2 regions of the Ureibacillus thermophilus genome follow, and region 1 is predicted to be linked to the other one. Evidence: riboswitches for the same ligand, from Rfam matches in the RefSeq annotation. Region 1 holds a riboswitch; the other holds the start of a gene.
What was found. Region 1 has a riboswitch for glycine ahead of DKZ56_RS04080 (ACT domain-containing protein). Riboswitches for the same ligand answer to the same signal wherever they lie in the genome.

Region 1 (9,761 bases):
TGGATTTTGGATGCGGTTTAGGAAGGGTTGGCATTTTCCTTCATAACAAAACAAACGCATCTGTTTTAGGCATTGATTTGAACGAACAATTTATCAAAAAAGCGATAAAAAACCGTGAAAATTATTGTAAAAAATTTCGGAAGAAGGAGGAAAATATCCAGTTTCTTTGCTGCCTTGCCGAAGACTACGCAATTCAGCCGAACGAAAATAAATTTTATTTTTTTAACCCCTTTTCCTTGCCCATTTTCATGAAAGCGCTTCACCATATTATGCGTTCAACAGAAGAAAGGAAACGGCCAGTGGATGTGATTTTATATTATCCAACCATCGACTACCTTGATTATTTAAACCGGTCCACGCCCTTTGAAAAAGTGATGGAAATTCCTATTCCTGCAATCAATGAAAAAATTTGGAATGAACGTTTTATCATTTATCGTTTAACGTAAAGCCATTGTGATGGAATGGCTTTTTTATTTTTGTCCGTCCATCTAAAAGGAACCCTCCAAACATGGCCATACAGCCAACAATGGAAATCACCAATGTGAAAGCGGTCCATTTCGCCATCAAAATCCCAAAGAGCAATAACGAGAGACCTAAGCAAACCATGAAGTTGATCGAGGTTCCCTCCCCCATTATATTTGTCTGATTTTATGAGAATTTTCTTTTAGACATACCTTGATTAAGTTAAAAAAATTGGACACCTTAATTAATAGATCGTAGAAATTATATTAGAATAATTTGGTAATAATAAAATTATCAGAAATTTGCTAATTTATTAAATATTATTTCTTTTATATTCTTTAACACTTCAACGCGAAAAAGTGTTATACTAAAAGCGCTTTTTAGATTTTTCTAAATATCAAAATTTTATTATTTTAATATAGGAATGGATCACTTATGAAAAATCAACTCTTTAGAAAATTACCGTTGAATCAACAACACAAAGCCCAATTTAATAAGTCGATGAATGCCTTTGATTTAATTGCTCTCGGAGTGGGAGCAGTAGTCGGCACAGGAATTTTTATTTTGCCGGGGACCGTTGCAGCCATGCATACAGGCCCTGCCATCGTCTTTTCATTTATTTTAGCGGCGATTGTTTGCGCCTTTTCTGCATTATGCTATTCGGAACTTGCTTCAGCAATCCCTTTGGCTGGCAGCGCTTATACGTATTCCTATGTACTGTTTGGCGAACTGATTGCATGGATCGTCGGCTGGAGCCTTCTTCTTGAATATGGTTTAGCCGTTGCGGCAGTAGCGACAGGATGGTCTGCTTATTTCCAATCGCTTATTGAAGGATTCGGACTTCATATTCCTATAGCTTTGTCCGGCTCCTTCAGCCCCGCCAACGGAACTTTTGTCAATTTGCCGGCCATCCTGATTATTGTGCTTTTAGCTGGAGTTTTAACGATAGGTGTAAAAGAGTCTGCCCGGCTGAATCGTATTATCGTGTTTATTAAAATCGGCATTATTTTGCTCTTTATTATTGCCGGAGCTTTTTATGTGAAGCCTGAAAACTGGCAACCATTTGCTCCTTTTGGCTTCCAAGGGATTTTATCCGGCGCGGCTTTAGTGATTTTCGCTTATTTGGGATTTGATGCTGTATCCACGGCGGCCGAGGAAGTTAAAAATCCAAAGCGAAATATGCCGATTGGGATTATTGGAACCCTTGTCATTTGTACGATTTTATATGTGACTGTTTCCCTCGTTCTAACAGGAATGGTGCCGTATACGGAGTTGAATGTAGGGAATCCGGTAGCCTATGCGATGGAGCTGGCAAACCTAGATTGGGTATTCGGCGTAATTTCCGTAGGGGCCGTAATCAGTATGATGACAGTGATTTTCGTTATGCTGTATGGAGGAACTCGGCTTGTGTACTCCTTTGCACGCGATGGGATGCTTCCAAAAGTGCTGTCTGAAATTCATCCACGCCGTAAAATTCCATTAAAAAATACGTGGATTTATGCGCTGTTTATTTCATTATTTGCCGGCTTTATTCCAATTGATAAATTGGCAGAACTTGTAAATATGGGAACTTTGATTGCCTTTGCAGCCGTATCGATCGGCGTCATCTTTGTAAGAAAAATGAACCTTCAAGAATTAAACGAAGGATTTAAAGTACCTTTATTTCCTATTGTACCGATTCTTTCATTCATCCTTTGCGTGTTCATCATTACCCAATTATCTTCCTTTACATTTCTCACATGCTTCATCTGGATGATAATTGGTTTAATCGTGTATTTTACGTATGGAAGAAAGCATAGTTTATTAAATCAAAAGAGCGAATGAAAAATTCGCTCTTTTTTTAGCTATATCGCTTTCTGCAAATGGGCATATAAAAAAGCCGACCTTATTAGGTATCGGCTTTCATCCAACTTATTCACTTGCAGGGTTTACTTCCAATGCAGCTTTAATTTTCACATCTTTGCCCACTAACACGCCACCTGTTTCAAGCATTGCATTCCAAGTAAGCCCGAAATCTTCACGGTTGATTTTCGCTTCTGCTTCAAAACCGTAAACTTCAACACCCCAAGGATTTTTCCCTTTTCCATTGAATTCTACTTTGAATGTGACTGGTTTTGTAACATCTTTAATTGTTAAATCCCCTGTCACTTCATATTCATCATCATCTTTTTTCTTCACTTCTGTTGATTTAAATGTAATTGTTGGATATTTTTCCACATCAAAAAAGTCTGCAGATTTTAGGTGATTGTCGCGATCTGCCAATTTTGTATTGATGCTTGCCACATCAAATGTAAATGAAACTTTTCCATTTGTTAAATCTGTTAAATCGTCCGCTTCAATCTCCGCTTCATAAGACTCAAAATGCCCTCTTACTTTTGATACCATCATGTGTCTCACTTCAAAACCAATTTCTGAATGCGCTTTATCAATAACCCATTTTGCCATCTTTCATTCCTCCCAGTTTATTTTATTCTGAATTCGAGATATATATGATTAAAAAATCTTGAATCAATTTATTTTGAATTCAAGATAAATATATCATGCCTGAATTTTATTGTCAATGAGAAAGACCGCAAAATTCTAAAGTTTCATTAAATCTATTCCCCTTTATATATATAAAAAAACATACATATTTCAACAAAATTATTAAAATCTTTTAATATTTCAATTAATGTGAGTTGACCAATTTCAACAAAGGTGTTAGTATCATCTAGTATCGAATTGAATAGGTGTAGCGATGAATGCTGTGGGTAACACTACAGTCAGGAGCAGCTTCTGGAGAGACCACATCTGTGGCGCCGAAGGATTCACAATCTCAGGCAAAAGGACAGAAGAATGATAAAACCGTTATTGTTCTTGTGCTTTTGAGATTGGGAAAACCAATCTCTTTTTTTATTACATCAATAGAGGTGATACAAATGAGAAAAGCTATTGTCAGCGTTATTGGGAAAGACCAAGTCGGAATTATTGCAAAAGTCACAACCGTGCTTGCCGAACGAAATATTAACATTTTAGATATTAGTCAAACTATTTTACAAGACTTCTTCACCATGATGATGGTCATTGACGTAACTGAACTAAAAGATTTAGAATCTTTGCAACAGGAACTGAATGACCTTGGAAAATCCATCGGGGTTGTCATTACTGTACAACTGGAAGAAATTTTCCGAGCAATGCATCGTGTGTGAAAGGATGTGCAAACATGAACTTTGAAATTCATGAAATGTTAGAAACAATCCGAATGGTTCGAACTGAAAATTTGGACATACGCACCGTCACAATGGGGATTAATCTCCGGGATTGTGCGGATTCAGATTTCGATAAAATGAAGCAAAAAATCTATGATAAAATCACCGATTACGCGAAAGATTTAAAATCGACTGCTGAAAAAGTCGAAAAAGAATACGGTATTCCAATTATTAATAAAAGGATTGCGATAACGCCAATTGCCGACCTTCTTGGCAATGCGACAAAAGAACAAGCAGTGGAACTTGCCAAAACATTGGATCAGGCTGCGTTTACCCTTGGTGTTGATTTTATCGGTGGATTTTCCGCCCTTGTCCACAAAGGCATCGCAAAAGGCGACCAAGTGTTGTTTGAGGCTCTTCCAGAAGCCTTGGCATCTACTGAGCGGGTTTGCGCTTCCATTTCTGTCGGCACCACAAAAGCTGGAATCAACATGGATGCGGTTCGCCAATTAGGGGAAATCATTAAAGAAACGGCCGAACTGACAAAAGACAAATCCGGCCTTGGCTGTGCAAAGCTTGTTGTCTTCTGCAATCCTGTGGAAGATAATCCTTTTATGGCCGGCGCTTTCCTTGGTTCTGGCGAAGGAGAAGCCGTGCTCAATGTCGGCGTTTCCGGTCCCGGAGTGGTGCTCAATGCACTGAAACGCTATCCAGATGCGGATTTAGGAGAAGTAGCGGAAATTATAAAGAAAACCGCATTTAAAATCACACGTGCCGGGGAATTAATCGGCCGGGAAGTGGCAAAACGCTTAGGTGTTCCATTTGGCATTATGGACTTATCCCTTGCTCCAACAAATGCTATGAACGACAGTGTGGCTGAAATTCTTGAAGAAATCGGCCTTGAGCGGGTTGGAACTCACGGTACTATTGCTGCCCTTGCCTTAATGAATGATGCGGTGAAAAAGGGCGGGGCCATGGCTTCATCTTATGTTGGCGGTTTAAGTGGCGCCTTCATCCCAGTCAGTGAAGATAACGGCATGATCCGCGGGATTGAAGAAGGAGCACTATCACTTTCAAAATTGGAAGCAATGACTTGCGTATGTTCAGTTGGACTTGATATGATTGCGATTACTGGCGATGCACCTGCCAGCACCATCTCTGCCATGATTGCTGATGAGGCAGCCATTGGAATGATTAATAAGAAAACGACTGCTGTACGTGTCATCCCTGTTCCAGGAGCAAAAGAAGGCGATATGGTCGAATTCGGAGGACTTTTAGGACGAGCGCCAGTAATAGGAGTAAATCCATTCAGCTCCGAAAAAATCATTCGCCGCGGCGGCCGCATTCCAGCTCCATTGCAAGCGTTGGGGAATTAATAAAGAAAAGAGCGAAAGTTTTCGATTTCGCTCTTTTTTATTGCTTTATCAGTATTTTCGTGTTTGGCGATTATTCGCTCTTCCTATTCTCTAGTTTTTTGCGCTTGGCGATTATTTTCTTTGAAGTGGCGATTATCCTTCCAGCTTCGGCAATTATCTTCATAATTTTGGCGATTATCCGCATTCTCTATTACCTAGTTTTTTGCGCTTGGCGATTATTTTCTTTGAAGTGGCGATTATCCTCTCCACTTCGGCGATTATCTTCACGATTTTGGCGATTATCCTTATTGTCAGTACGCTTCGATAACATCCTAAATTTCCCCCGTTAACCAAGAATTCTATCCCTATTATACAAAAAAAGCCTGTAGATTTGGCCCCTAGTTTGGGACTTTGTCTACAAGCTGAAAGCATGTATAAACATGCTTTAACCAACAAGCGCTTCCTTCAATTTGACCTCATAATATCTCATGCCTCGGAGTTCGCCTTGATATTCTACTTTCCCTTCGGCAATTAATTGGCGCAAGCGGTACTCAAGCCATTCATAGCTCGTATGCTGCTGCATATGACCAAGCACTTCTCCAATTAATCTAGCAGCTTTAAGGAAATCCTTTTTCCCTTGCGTTTCATGAATCTCCTTCAATTTTTCAATGATGAACTCGTCATCCCGATTACTTTCAGCGCTCAAAATTTGCCCATTTTTATACGTTCGTAAAATCGACTCGGAAGTGAATAATTGTTCCCCTTCTTTTGCTAAAGAATGGCGCATTTCTACCGTCAATTCCTTCATTTTTACAAGTTCGTAACATGCACGCAACTGTTCAATATTTAATTCTCCCGTATGGCGAGGAAAATCTTCTTCTTTTCCTTTGTAAAGTTTGTGATAAGCTTCATACGTATTGATTTTATATACCGCATTTGTTTTTTCTTTCAATAAATAAAGCACTAGGCGTAATCCTGTTTGTTCACTTGCATTTGAAGAAGTCCAAATCACCACTCGCTGCTCAGGGTTAATCGATTGAATTTTTTCAAACGCTTCTTTCATTTTAAATTTGTACCACTCTGCATGCTCTGAATCCCACTGATAGTTTTCTTTAAACCATTGATAACGTTGTTCGAAACCTTCTGGGGTATGATAATGTTTCAATGGACCTTCTGCAAAATAATCCGGTAATTCGATGATTTCCTCTGTTTGTTGATCTTTAAAAGCGTGTTTCAAACCACCAGCTACAGAAGCACCGAATACTATATGGATGGTTTCAGGATTTTTCATGTTCGGTGTTTTTTCTCTTTTAATAAGGGCGTTTTTCAAGGATTGCATAAATTCTGGGAAGTCTTCATCAATATGTTCAGAACGGATCATAATCAAATGTAATAAACTTTTGACTTCCTGCTCGCTGAGATTTGAAATTGCTTTTTTTAATTGATTGATATCCATTTTTTACTCCCCTTTCTGAATTTTTAGAAGGCAATTGAAGCAGCAATAATAATGAAAAGTAACGACCATGCGGAAATTTCATCGAATGCAATTGTTTGTGAAGTCGACGATGAGAAAAAATTTTAAAATAAAGCCCGATATTAGAGAGTGTTCATTTATTTATGACGGCAAATGGAAAAAATTTCAAGATTAAAATTATTCCTTACTAAAACTTAATCCCGCTTCATCTAAAGCCTCTTTCATTTTCTGAAGCGCAGTTTTACCAATGCCATGAAGGGACATGATTTCTTTCTCCGTATATTTCGAAAGTTCTTCAACAGTTGTAATCCCCTGGCTTTCAAGTGCTCTTCTTGCCGGGGCGGAAAATCCAGCTAAGAAACCCTCTGTTGGTTTTCGTTCTGCTTCACAAGTTGGACAAGTGTTGCAATCACTGCTTTTATAATATCGATGACCCTTCTCACAAACTCTTAATGTTTTTTCCGAACGCTTCATCATCATTCCACCTTCCTACTCGACGTCCAAGTCGGTATCATCCGTTAATGAAGCTCGAATGAGGTAAAGTACAGGAATATGTGTATTCTCCTCAACCAATTCTTGAGGAGGTGATTGACTAGTACTTGACACTTATCGAGCTCCCGTCATGTGCTTCAAAAAGTCCCATATACCCTAATACTACATCCTCTGTCAGAGGAACCTCATCACTGACAATCGAACTCCAAGATCCCACTTCTAAAGTTTCACCCGGTTTGGAAATATGGGCTACTCGACATAGAATGACCTGTTTCATTGATAATTGCACTACGCAAATAATAGTGTTCCCACTCAAGATTTTCTAGAAAATAAACGAGAATTTCTCCTCTTCATTTTCAATGATTCCCCCGATGTCTCCAGCCTGTTCAACTAAATTTCCGTATTCATAACGTTCCACCCATACCCGCAATAATTTTTCCTTTTCCGCTTTGTATTCATAATGAAAAATCTTTCCCCCAACTGCTGCCATTAACCTGTTGCGTTCTTCATCGGATAAATTTTTTTGCTTAATCGTATTACTCTTAGTCTCTTGATTGTTGTTTTTGGCAAGTAGAAAATGTATGAAATGGCAATTAAAAATGCATACATACACTTGCCAAATTCCATGGTTAACGTTGAGAGATTGAGTCTTTGTATTCTATTACCTAGTTTTTTGCGCTTGGCGATTATTTTCTTTGAAGTGGCGATTATCCTCTCCACTTCGGCGATTATCTTCACGATTTTGGCGATTATCCGCATTCTCTATTACCTAGTTTTTTGCGTTTGGCGATTATTTTCTTTGAAGTGGCGATTATCCTCTCCACTTCGGCGATTATCTTCACGATTTTGGCGATTATCCATTCTCTCAGTTCCCTAGTTTTGCGTTCAAAGATTATTTTTCTTTCCGATATTCAATTCCTTCCAAGCAGTGAGTCCCCCTTCTAAAACTGCAACATCATAATTCAGCTCGGACAGAATTGTTGCACATTTAGTTGTTGAATTGCCGGTTGTGCAAGTAACGATGATTTCAGTCCTCTTTGGCAAAGCAGAAATTTCTTTGTCCATCTCGAAAATTTTGCTTTTATGAATATTCAATGATTGGATGTTGTCCCCTTCAATATGAAAATTGTTATATTTCTCTTTATCCCGGACATCTAATATCACAACCTGCTCCTTTTGCTGCATTTTTTGCATTAATTGTTCAGGCGTGATTTTTTTCAACGGCATGTTCATTCCTCCTTAAATAATAAACCCCCTAAGCACTCTTATGCTTAAGGGACAAGATTTTTATTCTTTTTTCGATTGCTTAATATTTGGAAGCGGTTGGGAATTATAAATTCTTGAGTACGGTGGAACAGATTGAGTAAGCCAAATGTTTCCTCCGATGACGGAATCATGTCCAATCTTCGTATCTCCACCAAGAATCGTTGCTCCTGCATAAATGACTACATTATCTTCAATATCCGGATGGCGTTTAATGCCTTTAATTGGATTTCCGTTTTCATCTAACGGGAAGCTCTTTGCCCCAATCGTTACACCTTGATAAATTTTCACATTTTTGCCTATAGTGCTTGTTTCGCCAATAACAACGCCCGTTCCATGGTCAATGAAGAAGGACTCTCCTATTTTTGCTCCCGGATGAATATCAATGCCTGTTAAGCTGTGGGCATGTTCTGACATAATTCGTGGGATAATTGGAACGCCAGCTTCATACAGTTCATGAGCTATCCGATGTATAGTAATCGCTGTGATGGAAGGATAGCTGAGTAAAATTTCTTCCAAAGATAAAGCTGCAGGGTCCCCGTTATAAGCAGCCTGAATATCTGTTTGCAAGATTTCGCGAATTTCAGGCAATTTATTGAGCAAATCAACGACGATTTCTTCCGCTTTCGCTTCTGGTTTACTTTCCCCGCTATTTGCCAGCACTTTGGCAATGATATTTTTTAAATCGAGCGCAGTTAATCTTAATAGATTTCCAATGTTTGTCTCAATTCGAAGTTCATCTTTATATGTGTCGCAAAAGCAAGGATACAACACGCTGCGTAAATTCTTCAAAATTTTAATGATCTTCTCTTGTCCTTCAAAGCCAAGAGATTGTTCAATTGGAAAGTAACTTTTGTGAACATCTAGTAATGAATTGGCGATGTCCGGAACCCCTTTGTTCAACCAATCATCTAATTTCATGATTCACCATCCTAATCTTTTGTCCATTTTTATTTATTGCTATCATATAAAACTTCCGATATCTTTATCAACTATCTTACTTTATTCCGTTAAATTGAAATAAAAACTTTTTTAAGATATTAACATAAAAACTTGCTGGATAGAAGTTTCCAGCAAGTTTAGCATCGTTGATTTTAGTTAAAATTCAAGAAGTTATTAGGCTTCGTTTCAACCACTACTTCTTCAGCACGAATTGTGTCACCGAAAGCCGGTTTTAATGTTTCCTCATATGCATTTGTAAAAAAGTTCTCTTCATATAATTTTTCCATTTCAGCATTCAACCAATCTAATAATTCTGTATTTCCTTTTTTCACAGCTGGGGCAATATAATCTAGCTCACCTAGTGTAGTCAATGCCACTGTAAAGTCTGGATTTTCATTTGCCCAACTGAATAGTAAAGCATTATCTTGTGCTAGAGCATCACCACGTCCATCTTTTAACGCTTCGAATGCTTCGTTGATTTGATCATATTTTACTAATTCAACATCTGGATGATTCTTCATAAAGAATGTTTCAGCCGTTGTTCCTTTAGGTACAATCAATTTTTTTCCTTTCAATTCTTCTACG
Region 2 (9,761 bases), 1.1 Mb from region 1:
ATCATACTTTCAAATTGGACAAAATTATTTTCTTCAAATAACGCGTCGATTTGTCCGTTTAGATATGACTGGTGCAAATCACAAAGAATATCGCTATATTCAGTAATTTGGCTTCTGAAAGGGCAATTATAAATCGTTAAAATCACTTTTTTCCCTTTTTCAGTATCGACAATTTTTGGAATGTAGCCTACAAGTAAAGCCGCTTCAGATAATATTTCCACCTTTTTTTCAAAAGATACTGGCAAATTTATTTTAGCAAGACGGGTGCGCATTTCATTGTATCCATCTTTGTAGCTGATTTTTTTTGCTTTTTTTAATCCTTCTTCTCCAAAGGCTTGTACGAGTTCAATCGCCCATTTGACTAAATATTTATCTTCCCTTTTTGGAAAACTTAAATCGACGCCTTGTTCTGACACTTTATATATACGGCCAGGTCTTCCGCCTTTGCCTGATTTTAAAAAGTCCGCAGTGATTAAATGGATTTCTGCAAGTTTTGTTAAATGCAATCTTGCCACATTGGGATGTATATTAAATTTATCTGCTATATCTTGTACGGTAAAAAATCTTTTTTGCTGCAACATATATTCATAAATTTGAAAACGAGTTTCGTCAGCCAATGTGCTAGTAATTTTTAATGGATGCAACATTCTGTAATCCCACCTTTAAGTATATATATTATGCTAATTCAATTGTATCTTTATTTTTAATGAAATGATAGTGAAAATATAATCACTCTCTAGAATCTTAGGAAAATATTCAAAAAATGTAACAAAATTTGTCAATATCTTTTTGAAAATAAATATTTTGATTGGAAAAAAGGCCGAAATAAAAATTTTCAGAAAAACCCTTTTCGAAGGGTGCAGTTCGGCTTATACTAAATAAAAAAGCGGTCACAATTCTTGGGGAAGAAGGTGATATGTTTGGAAGTTGAGTCCGTCGTTGAGACGAAAGCCAATCAGCTTTTGTTAAAGGCCATGCATTTTGGGGCGAGCGATATTTATATAGAACCGGGGCCGAATCATTATATTGTTCAATTCCGGAAATATGGAAAAGTATTCCCTTCCGGCCAACTTCCCATCGATTTAGGGGACCGAATCATCTCTTTTTTTAAATTCAAATCTTCATTAGATATCAGTGAAAAAAGAAAGCCTCAAAGCGGTTCCTTTGAACAAAAGATTTCGGATTGTTTGTATTCCTTTCGAATATCCACTTTGCCTTCCGTCTATAAAAAAGAAAGCCTCGTGATTCGTTTATTTCTTCAAAATGCCTCCTATCCAATTACTTCATTATGTTATTTTCTCCCGACAGCTGAAGAGTTATTAAAATTGGTTTCGAAAAGCCAAGGATTGATTTTATTCTGCGGTGCAACGGGTTCCGGCAAAACGACGACTCTTTATTCGTTAGTGAAATATTGCAGCGAAACATTGGGCCGGCATGTGATTTCATTGGAAGATCCTGTCGAAAGCAGCCAGTCGTATATGCTTCAAATTCAAGTAAATGAGCGGGCAGGGGTAACATATGCAAGCGGATTGAAAGCGATTTTAAGACATTCACCGGATGTCATTATGATTGGCGAAATCCGGGATGAAGAAACGGCGCAGATTGCAGTCAGAGCAGCGCTTTCAGGGCATTTAGTGCTTTCCACCATTCATGCGAAGGATACGGTTAATTGCATTTACCGGTTGATGGATTTACACATCTCCATTGAAGAAATTCGGCAAGCTGCGGTAGCGATTATTGCCCAGTGTTTAATCCATTTAAAGGACAGCGACAGCCGCAAAGCAATCTATGAAATTTTAGCTGATGATGTTTTGCATGATGCCATGAAAGCAATCATTGAGGGAAGGGAGTATCAACTGCCTGTTGAGAGAACGTTGGAGTATCAAAGGGCTTGGATTGAATCAGGAAAAGACCAGGTTACAACGAATGGGTCAATTCGCTGATGCCTTCTTGCATAAGAAAAAGGAAAAAGTGCGGGATGTTCCATCGCTTTTAAAAAGAACGAGCGTTTTATTGAAGGAAGGATATATTTTTTCAGACGCTTTATTCATGCTGCTACCTTACCATGTGCAAGAGTTGGAAAAATGGAATGGGAAGCTTCAGCAAGATTTTAATAACGGTGCATCGGTGACGGATATTTTAAAAAATTTTCCCATTCCAAAACATCTTCTGTTGACGATTCAACTGGCGGAAGAAAAAGGGGAATTGGCCGAAACCTTGTCACAAGTTAGTGAACAGATGAAATTTCAGCAGGATTTGCAGAAAAATGTGGGGAAGTTGCTTGCCTATCCTGCATTTTTAATGATGATTTTAACGATCATTTTTGTTGTATTTCGGAATTACTTTTTGCCAAATATCCAGCAGATTACTGCAAACAGTGATTCAGAAGAGTTAACGAGCTTAAAATTAGCGGTTGTATTGCTCCATTTTCCGGATTTTCTGCTTCTATCTCTTGTTATCACTTTTATATTCATCGTTTCATGTCGCCATTATTTCAGAAAATGGAAGGTTCGTGAGCAATTAAAGATTATCATGAAAATTCCCATTGTTCGTTCGGTCTATCAATATCATTTTACAAGACAATTCTCTTATTTAATTGGGAGTTTATTAGTATCAGGAATTTCTCTTCAACAAGCATTGTCCATTTTGGAAGAACAGAAAACAAGCCACTATGTTTCCTATATTGCAACTCAATTAAAACAGCGGGTCATTTTTGGAGATTCTTTATCTGAGGCTGTAAAAGTAACGCAATTTTTTGCCTCGAATTTTGAAGAATTTATTAAGCATGGAGAGAGGAGCGGTTACTTAGGACGGGAAATGCTTATTTTCAGCGAAATGCTTTATGAACGGATGCAATCGATATTAAAAACTTGCATGGCCGCCATTCAACCGCTTTTCTTTATACTGATTGCCATTTGCATTATTGCTGCTTATATCAGCATGTTGCTTCCAATTTACGACCTAGTTGAAATTATGTAAAGGGGTGGGAGATTGAACCAAAAAGGCTTTACATTAATTGAAATGTTAATCGTACTTTTTATTATCTCCATCTTAATTTTAATTACCGTTCCGAACGTTACAAAACATATGAATTCCATCGATGAAAAGGGCTGCAGCGCCTACCTGCAAATGGTTCAAGGGCAAGTGGAATCTTACCGGATTGATCATAAAACGATTCCTACAATGGTGGACTTACTGAATGAAGGGTATTTAAAAGAAGACATGGACAAGTGTCCGAACGGAAAAGCAATTTCCATTCATGAAGATGGAACGGTTTCTTTAGTTGAATAGCTGGGGACGGATTGGCATGAAAGACGAAAAAGGCTTTACTTTGCTTGAAATGCTGTTGGTGTTAATGATTGTTTTATTAATTGGTGGAATCACTTCATCTTTCTCAATCAAAGTGACGGAAAAAATGATTGTTGACCAGTTTTTCCATCAATTAAAATTAGATATTCAAATGGCGCAAATGTGGGCAATTGAACATGAAAAGAGCTGCTATGTTTCCTTTTCATCCTCCAAAAAATATAAGATTTTTCATCAAATGAATGAAGTACTCCTTGAGAGGGAAATTCCTGAACTAATTACATTCAGCAATTTAAGTACTTTATCAACCCTTTCCATCAATTCGAAAGGGATTGTGAGGAATTTTGGCACGCTCACTTTTCATACCCCAGATGGTGTAAAGCTTCTCATTATCAATATTGATAAAGGGCGAATTCGTTATGTGGAATGAAAAGGGTTTTTCCATGATTGAATCACTGTTAACTATCAGCATTCTTTTTATGTTGATCAGCCTAGTACCAATCGTTTTCCAATTGAACCATTCGTTTTATAACAAAGTCCTTGAATACCATGCCATCCAAGTTGCCTATGAGGGAGTGCTGATTGCAAAGACAACGGGGATGATGGTAGGGAGCAAATGGATTGATGAAGTGGAATTTCATTGGAATTTTCAACATGATGGAATTTGTGTCCAATACCATGATTTAGATAAGGAACGATCAAAATGCGTCAATGGAAACGGGGAGTTTTAAAGCATCAGAAAGGATTTACCCTCATCGAAGCGCTTTTTCAATTAGTGGTTTTTGCGCTATTTACTCAATTGGCGATAGGTTTTTATCTTCTAATTCAACATTGGAATGCAAGTTTTTTTACAGAAGAATCTATAGAATGGGAAATTTTTATCCAAGATTTTCAACAATATTTGCTGGAAATTGAAGAGATTTATCAAACGGGGAATGCTTTATATATTGTAGATTCGTCGGCGGAGAACATAAAAATTGACAAAATTTCAGACGTGCTGCGGCTTCAGATAAACAATAAAGGATACGTACCTTTGCTCATGGGCATCAAAAATGTCGATTTTTCCATCTCTGATCCTTTTCTGACGGTTAAGATAGAGTTTTTAAATGGTATTGTAAAGGAGAGAGAGTTGTTTATCCAATATGTTGAAAAATGAAAAAGGAATAATGTATCCCATCGCAATTCTATTATTGTTTTTTGTCACCTCTTTTGTAATCTTTTATAGCACATCCTATTTAACTCAATTTTCAATCATTAATTCATTGGAAAACATCTATGTTCGTGCTACGATTAATTTATTGAATAGATAGTTGAGAGTTTTGTGCAGAAAGGTGTCAAAAAATGAGGAAAATCTATTTGGTAGGATTCATGGGATGCGGTAAAAGTGCAATCGGACGCCGATTAAGCTACACATTAAGATTGCCTTTTTACGATATGGATAAAGAAATCGTAAGGCAACAAGGCATGTCGATTCCAGAAATATTCGAAAAATACGGTGAGGAGCATTTTCGAAATTTAGAGACGGAATTTTTAAAAAATTTCCGCGACGAAGCATGCATCATTGCGACGGGCGGCGGTGTTGCGATGAGGCCAGAAAACCGGCAAATTATGAGAAAAACAGGTTTAGTCTTTTTTCTCGATGCTCCTTTTGAAGATATTTATAATCGAATCAAAAATGATAAAAATCGACCAATTGTACAACGGTCAACGAAAAAAGAATTGGAGCGGCTATTTTATTACAGACGGAAATTTTATCGAAGAGCTGCTCATATCCGTGTCTTTACCCATAATCGCAGCATGCGGCAAATCGTCAATTATATGGCTTTCCAAGTGAATCGATTAAAAGGCGAATAAACATAAAATTATTTTAGAAAAATGTTCGTATTTTTAGCGGAATTTTAAAAAAATGTTGCCTTCTTTTCTATTCAATGTTAGGATATTTCCAAAGATATCTATGAATGAAAAAATTTCATATTGAGCGGATGATTGTGCGGGGAGAGAACGTTTTTACGTCGCCGAAGGAGCAAGTAGTGGAACTATGAATCTCTCAGGCAAAAAGACTCGTACGGGACGCAACTCTGGAGAGTGCTGATTTTCAGCCACCCAAGAGGAAAGCCTGCTTGCCAATACTGCAGGTGTAACTTTCAGGTGAAAGGACAGAGAATTCCCAAAACAAGGGGGATTTTCTGTCCTTTTTTACCTAATATTATTTATGAATATGTTTTTAACCAATCATTCAAGGGAGGTTTCTCGATGGGAGAATTAAAAAGAACCCCGTTATATGATGAGTACGCAAAATATGGAGCAAAAACCATTGATTTTGGCGGGTGGGAATTGCCAGTGCAATTTTCATCGATTAAAGAGGAACATGAAGCTGTAAGAAACCGTGCTGGTCTTTTTGATGTTTCGCATATGGGAGAGATTATTGTCGAAGGGGAAGATTCCCTCTCATACCTTCAAACATTGTGTTCCAATGATATTTCTAAAATTTCTGTCGGTGGTGCACAATATAATGTTATGTGCTATGAACATGGCGGGGTGGTGGATGATTTAATTGTTTATCATCTTAAAGAACATCAATACTTGCTTGTTGTCAATGCGGCAAATATCGAAAAAGATTTTGAATGGCTGAAAAAGCATGCACAAGGCGATGTAAAAATTACAAACAAATCCGATGAGTACGCCATGATTGCTGTTCAAGGCCCTCTTTCAGAAAAAATATTGCAAAAATTAACAAATACACAATTGTCAGAAATTAAACCGTTCCAATTTAAATCTTCTGTCGATATTGGCGGTTATTCTGTACTGCTTTCTCGGAGCGGCTATACAGGGGAAGATGGTTTTGAACTTTATGGGGAACCGAAAGCCATTGTTGCATTATGGAATCGCTTATTAGAAGCAGGAAAAGAGGACGGGCTTATTCCATGCGGCCTTGGCGCTCGTGATACCCTTCGTTTTGAAGCATGCCTTCCACTTTACGGACAAGAATTATCGGAAGAAATTTCTCCTCTTGAAGCAGGCATTGGCTTTGCTGTGAAACTTCAAAAAGAGTCGGACTTTATCGGCAAGTCTGTACTTATAAAGCAGAAAGAACAAGGACTTTCAAGAAAACTTGTAGGGATTGAAATGATTGAAAAGGGAATCCCTCGCCATGGCTATAAAGTCTTTAAAGGAGATCAAGAAATCGGCGTTGTCACAACGGGAACACAGGTGCCTTCCACAAAGAGAAATTTAGGACTTGCCTTGTTGGACATCCAATATACAGACATTGGCACAGAAGTGGATGTGGAAATTCGAAATAAGAAGGTAAAAGCGCAAGTTGTGCCGAAACCATTTTATAAGCGGGAAAAATAATACATGGAGGTCAAAAAATGAAACATCGATATCTTCCAATGACGGAACAAGATAAACAAGAAATGCTTGCTACAATCGGGGTAGAAAGCATTGACGATTTATTTTCGGACATTCCAGAAGAGGTTCGTTTTAAAGGGCTTTACAATATTAAAGAGGCAATCTCTGAGTCTGCATTATTGAAAGAACTAAAAGCATTAGCAGATAAAAATACGAATACGGAAACGGCTGTTTCATTTTTAGGTGCAGGCGTCTACAATCACTATAAACCTGCCATCGTTGATCACGTCATTTCCCGTTCTGAATTTTACACAGCTTACACGCCTTACCAGCCGGAAATTTCACAAGGGGAATTGCAGGCAATTTTTGAATTCCAAACGATGATTGCCGAATTAACGGGCATGGATTTGGCAAACTCCTCTATGTATGATGGCGGAACGGCGCTCGCTGAAGCAGGGATGCTTGCCGCTGGTTCAACTCGACGCAAAAAACTTATCGTTTCTGAAGCGATTCATCCGGAATACCGTGAAGTGGTGAAAACATATGCTTACGGCCAATCCATTGAAGTAGTGGAAGCGCCAATCAAGGATGGAGCCACAGATATCGAAGCGCTTAAGTCCCTGCTTGATGAGCAAACAGCCGGGGTGATGGTACAGTATCCAAACTTCTTTGGTCAAATTGAAGATATTAAAAAAATCGGCGACCTTGCTCATGAAGCAAAAGCGTTATTCATCGTTTCAGCTAATCCGCTTGCATTAGGCATTTTAACGCCTCCTGGAAAACTTGGTGCGGATATTACCGTTGGAGATGTGCAGCCATTTGGGATTCCTGAAAATTTTGGTGGGCCGCACTGCGGATATTTTGCCACAACTTCCAAATTAATGCGGAAAGTTCCAGGGCGTCTTGTCGGTCAAACGGTAGACCAAGAAGGCCGTCGCGGCTTCGTGTTGACATTGCAGGCCCGCGAGCAGCATATTCGCCGTGAGAAAGCAACTTCCAACATTTGCTCCAACCAAGCATTGCTTGCCCTTGCTGCTTCTGTTGCAATGACGGCATTAGGCAAACGGGGCATTCAAGAAATGGCAACGCAAAATATTATGAAAACTCGTTATGCAAAAAATGCATTTGAACAAGCTGGCTTTACCGTTCCATTCCAAGGTTCTCACTTCAACGAAATCGTTGTGAAGGTCAATAAGCCAGTAAGTGAAATCAATCAAAAATTATTAGAAAAAGGCATTATTGGCGGCTACGATTTAGGCCGTGATTATCCGCAGTTAGAAAACCATGTGCTAATCGCTGTTACAGAATTGCGTACGAAAGAAGAAATCGACCAACTCGTACAGGAAATGGGGGCTTACAATGCATAACGAAAATCAACCGCTCATTTTTGAAATTTCGAAAGAAGGGCGCATCGGCTACAGTTTGCCAGAGTTGGATGTGCCAGAAGTGGAGCTTTCTGAACTGATTCCACAAGAATATATACGCGAAGAGCCAGCTGAACTTCCTGAAGTTTCAGAACTGGATATTATGCGTCACTATACAGCGCTTTCCCGCCGCAATCATGGGGTGGATTCCGGCTTTTATCCACTTGGCTCATGTACAATGAAATATAATCCAAAAGTAAATGAAGAAGTTGCCCGCTTCTCAGGATTTGCCAATATTCATCCTTTGCAAGATGAATCGACTATCCAAGGGGCAATGGAGTTAATGTATGAGCTGCAAACGGCTTTAAAAGAAATTACCGGTATGGATGAAGTCACATTGCAGCCTGCTGCCGGCGCCCATGGGGAATGGACAGCGTTAATGATGATTCGAGCATATCATGAAGCAAATGGAGAAGGACATCGAAATAAAGTCATTGTTCCTGACTCTGCCCATGGTACAAACCCTGCTAGTGCAGCAGTTGCAGGATTTGAAATCGTCACAGTGAAATCAGACGAAAATGGATTAGTTGACTTGGAAGATTTGCGCCGCGTCGTTGGAAAAGATACAGCGGCACTCATGCTTACAAATCCAAATACCCTTGGTTTATTTGAAGAACATATTGTCGAAATTGCTGAAATCGTCCATAGTGTTGGCGGGAAAGTGTATTATGACGGGGCAAACCTCAATGCCATTATGTCGAAAGTGCGTCCTGGCGATATGGGATTTGACTGCGTTCACTTAAACTTGCACAAAACTTTTACAGGTCCGCACGGTGGTGGAGGTCCCGGTTCTGGTCCAGTAGGGGTGAAAAAAGATTTAATTCCTTTCTTGCCAAAACCAGTGCTTGTGAAAAAAGAAGATGGCACATTCCATTTTGATTACGACCGTCCACAATCCATCGGCCGCGTCAAACCATTCTACGGCAACTTCGGCATCAATGTGAGAGCCTATGCCTATATTCGCTCCATGGGGCCTGAAGGATTAAAATTGGTAACAGAATATGCGGTGTTAAATGCCAACTACATGATGAGAAGACTGGCACCATATTTCGATTTGCCATATGATCGCCATTGCAAACACGAATTCGTATTATCTGGCCGCCGTCAGAAAAAACTTGGCGTTCGCACGTTGGATATTGCTAAACGGCTTCTTGATTTCGGCTATCATCCGCCGACGATTTACTTCCCGCTTATCGTGGAAGAGGGCATGATGATTGAGCCAACGGAAACGGAATCAAAAGAAACTTTAGATGCCTTCTGTGATGCCTTAATTCAAATTGCAAAAGAAGCGGAAGAAAACCCTTCGATTGTACAAGAAGCGCCTCATACAACCGTTGTAAGCCGTTTAGATGAAACTCAAGCGGCAAGACATCCGATTTTGCGTTACCAAAAACAATAATAAAAAATATCCATGAGCTTAGCCCTCATGGATATTTTTATATGATTTTTATATGTTTTCATAAGATAGACGTATCAGAATAAACATAACGAGAAAGTTAATTTTTTGTTTTCACTTTTCCTGTCCAAGTTTTAAAACCGCCTTGTAGTTGATAAAGCTGGTTGTAGCCTTTTTTCTTTAAGAATAAAGCTGCCCGGGAACTTCTTGTCATATTTTGGCAATATAAATAGACAGGTAAATCTGGTCGAATTTCTTTGTAACGTTGACGCAATTGGGTGAAA

Region 2: it holds a riboswitch for glycine, as region 1 does, so the genes downstream of both, gcvT (glycine cleavage system aminomethyltransferase GcvT) here and DKZ56_RS04080 (ACT domain-containing protein) in region 1, are expected to answer to the same signal.

What each region holds. Positions count from the first base shown of each region.
Region 1 is NZ_CP036528.1:819,092-828,852, reverse strand. It holds gene DKZ56_RS04095 (class I SAM-dependent methyltransferase) at 1-446, shown strand, start outside; gene DKZ56_RS04090 (amino acid permease) at 898-2,286, shown strand; gene DKZ56_RS04085 (YceI family protein) at 2,374-2,907, opposite strand; glycine riboswitch at 3,228-3,303, shown strand; gene DKZ56_RS04080 (ACT domain-containing protein) at 3,375-3,650, shown strand; gene DKZ56_RS04075 (PFL family protein) at 3,665-5,026, shown strand; gene DKZ56_RS04070 (DUF1835 domain-containing protein) at 5,451-6,461, opposite strand; gene DKZ56_RS04065 (RNA polymerase alpha subunit C-terminal domain-containing protein) at 6,657-6,953, opposite strand; gene DKZ56_RS04060 (hypothetical protein) at 7,294-7,584, opposite strand; gene DKZ56_RS04055 (rhodanese-like domain-containing protein) at 7,857-8,198, opposite strand; gene epsC (serine O-acetyltransferase EpsC) at 8,259-9,155, opposite strand; gene DKZ56_RS04045 (cysteine ABC transporter substrate-binding protein) at 9,329-9,761, opposite strand, start outside.
Region 2 is NZ_CP036528.1:1,875,361-1,885,121, forward strand. It holds gene DKZ56_RS09275 (helix-turn-helix transcriptional regulator) at 1-647, opposite strand, end outside; gene comGA (competence type IV pilus ATPase ComGA) at 915-1,943, shown strand; gene comGB (competence type IV pilus assembly protein ComGB) at 1,927-2,979, shown strand; gene comGC (competence type IV pilus major pilin ComGC) at 2,992-3,291, shown strand; gene comGD (competence type IV pilus minor pilin ComGD) at 3,308-3,736, shown strand; gene DKZ56_RS09300 (hypothetical protein) at 3,726-4,037, shown strand; gene comGF (competence type IV pilus minor pilin ComGF) at 4,010-4,462, shown strand; gene DKZ56_RS09310 (shikimate kinase) at 4,648-5,160, shown strand; glycine riboswitch at 5,289-5,379, shown strand; glycine riboswitch at 5,383-5,468, shown strand; gene gcvT (glycine cleavage system aminomethyltransferase GcvT) at 5,560-6,660, shown strand; gene gcvPA (aminomethyl-transferring glycine dehydrogenase subunit GcvPA) at 6,678-8,024, shown strand; gene gcvPB (aminomethyl-transferring glycine dehydrogenase subunit GcvPB) at 8,017-9,480, shown strand; gene DKZ56_RS09330 (rhodanese-like domain-containing protein) at 9,578-9,761, opposite strand, start outside.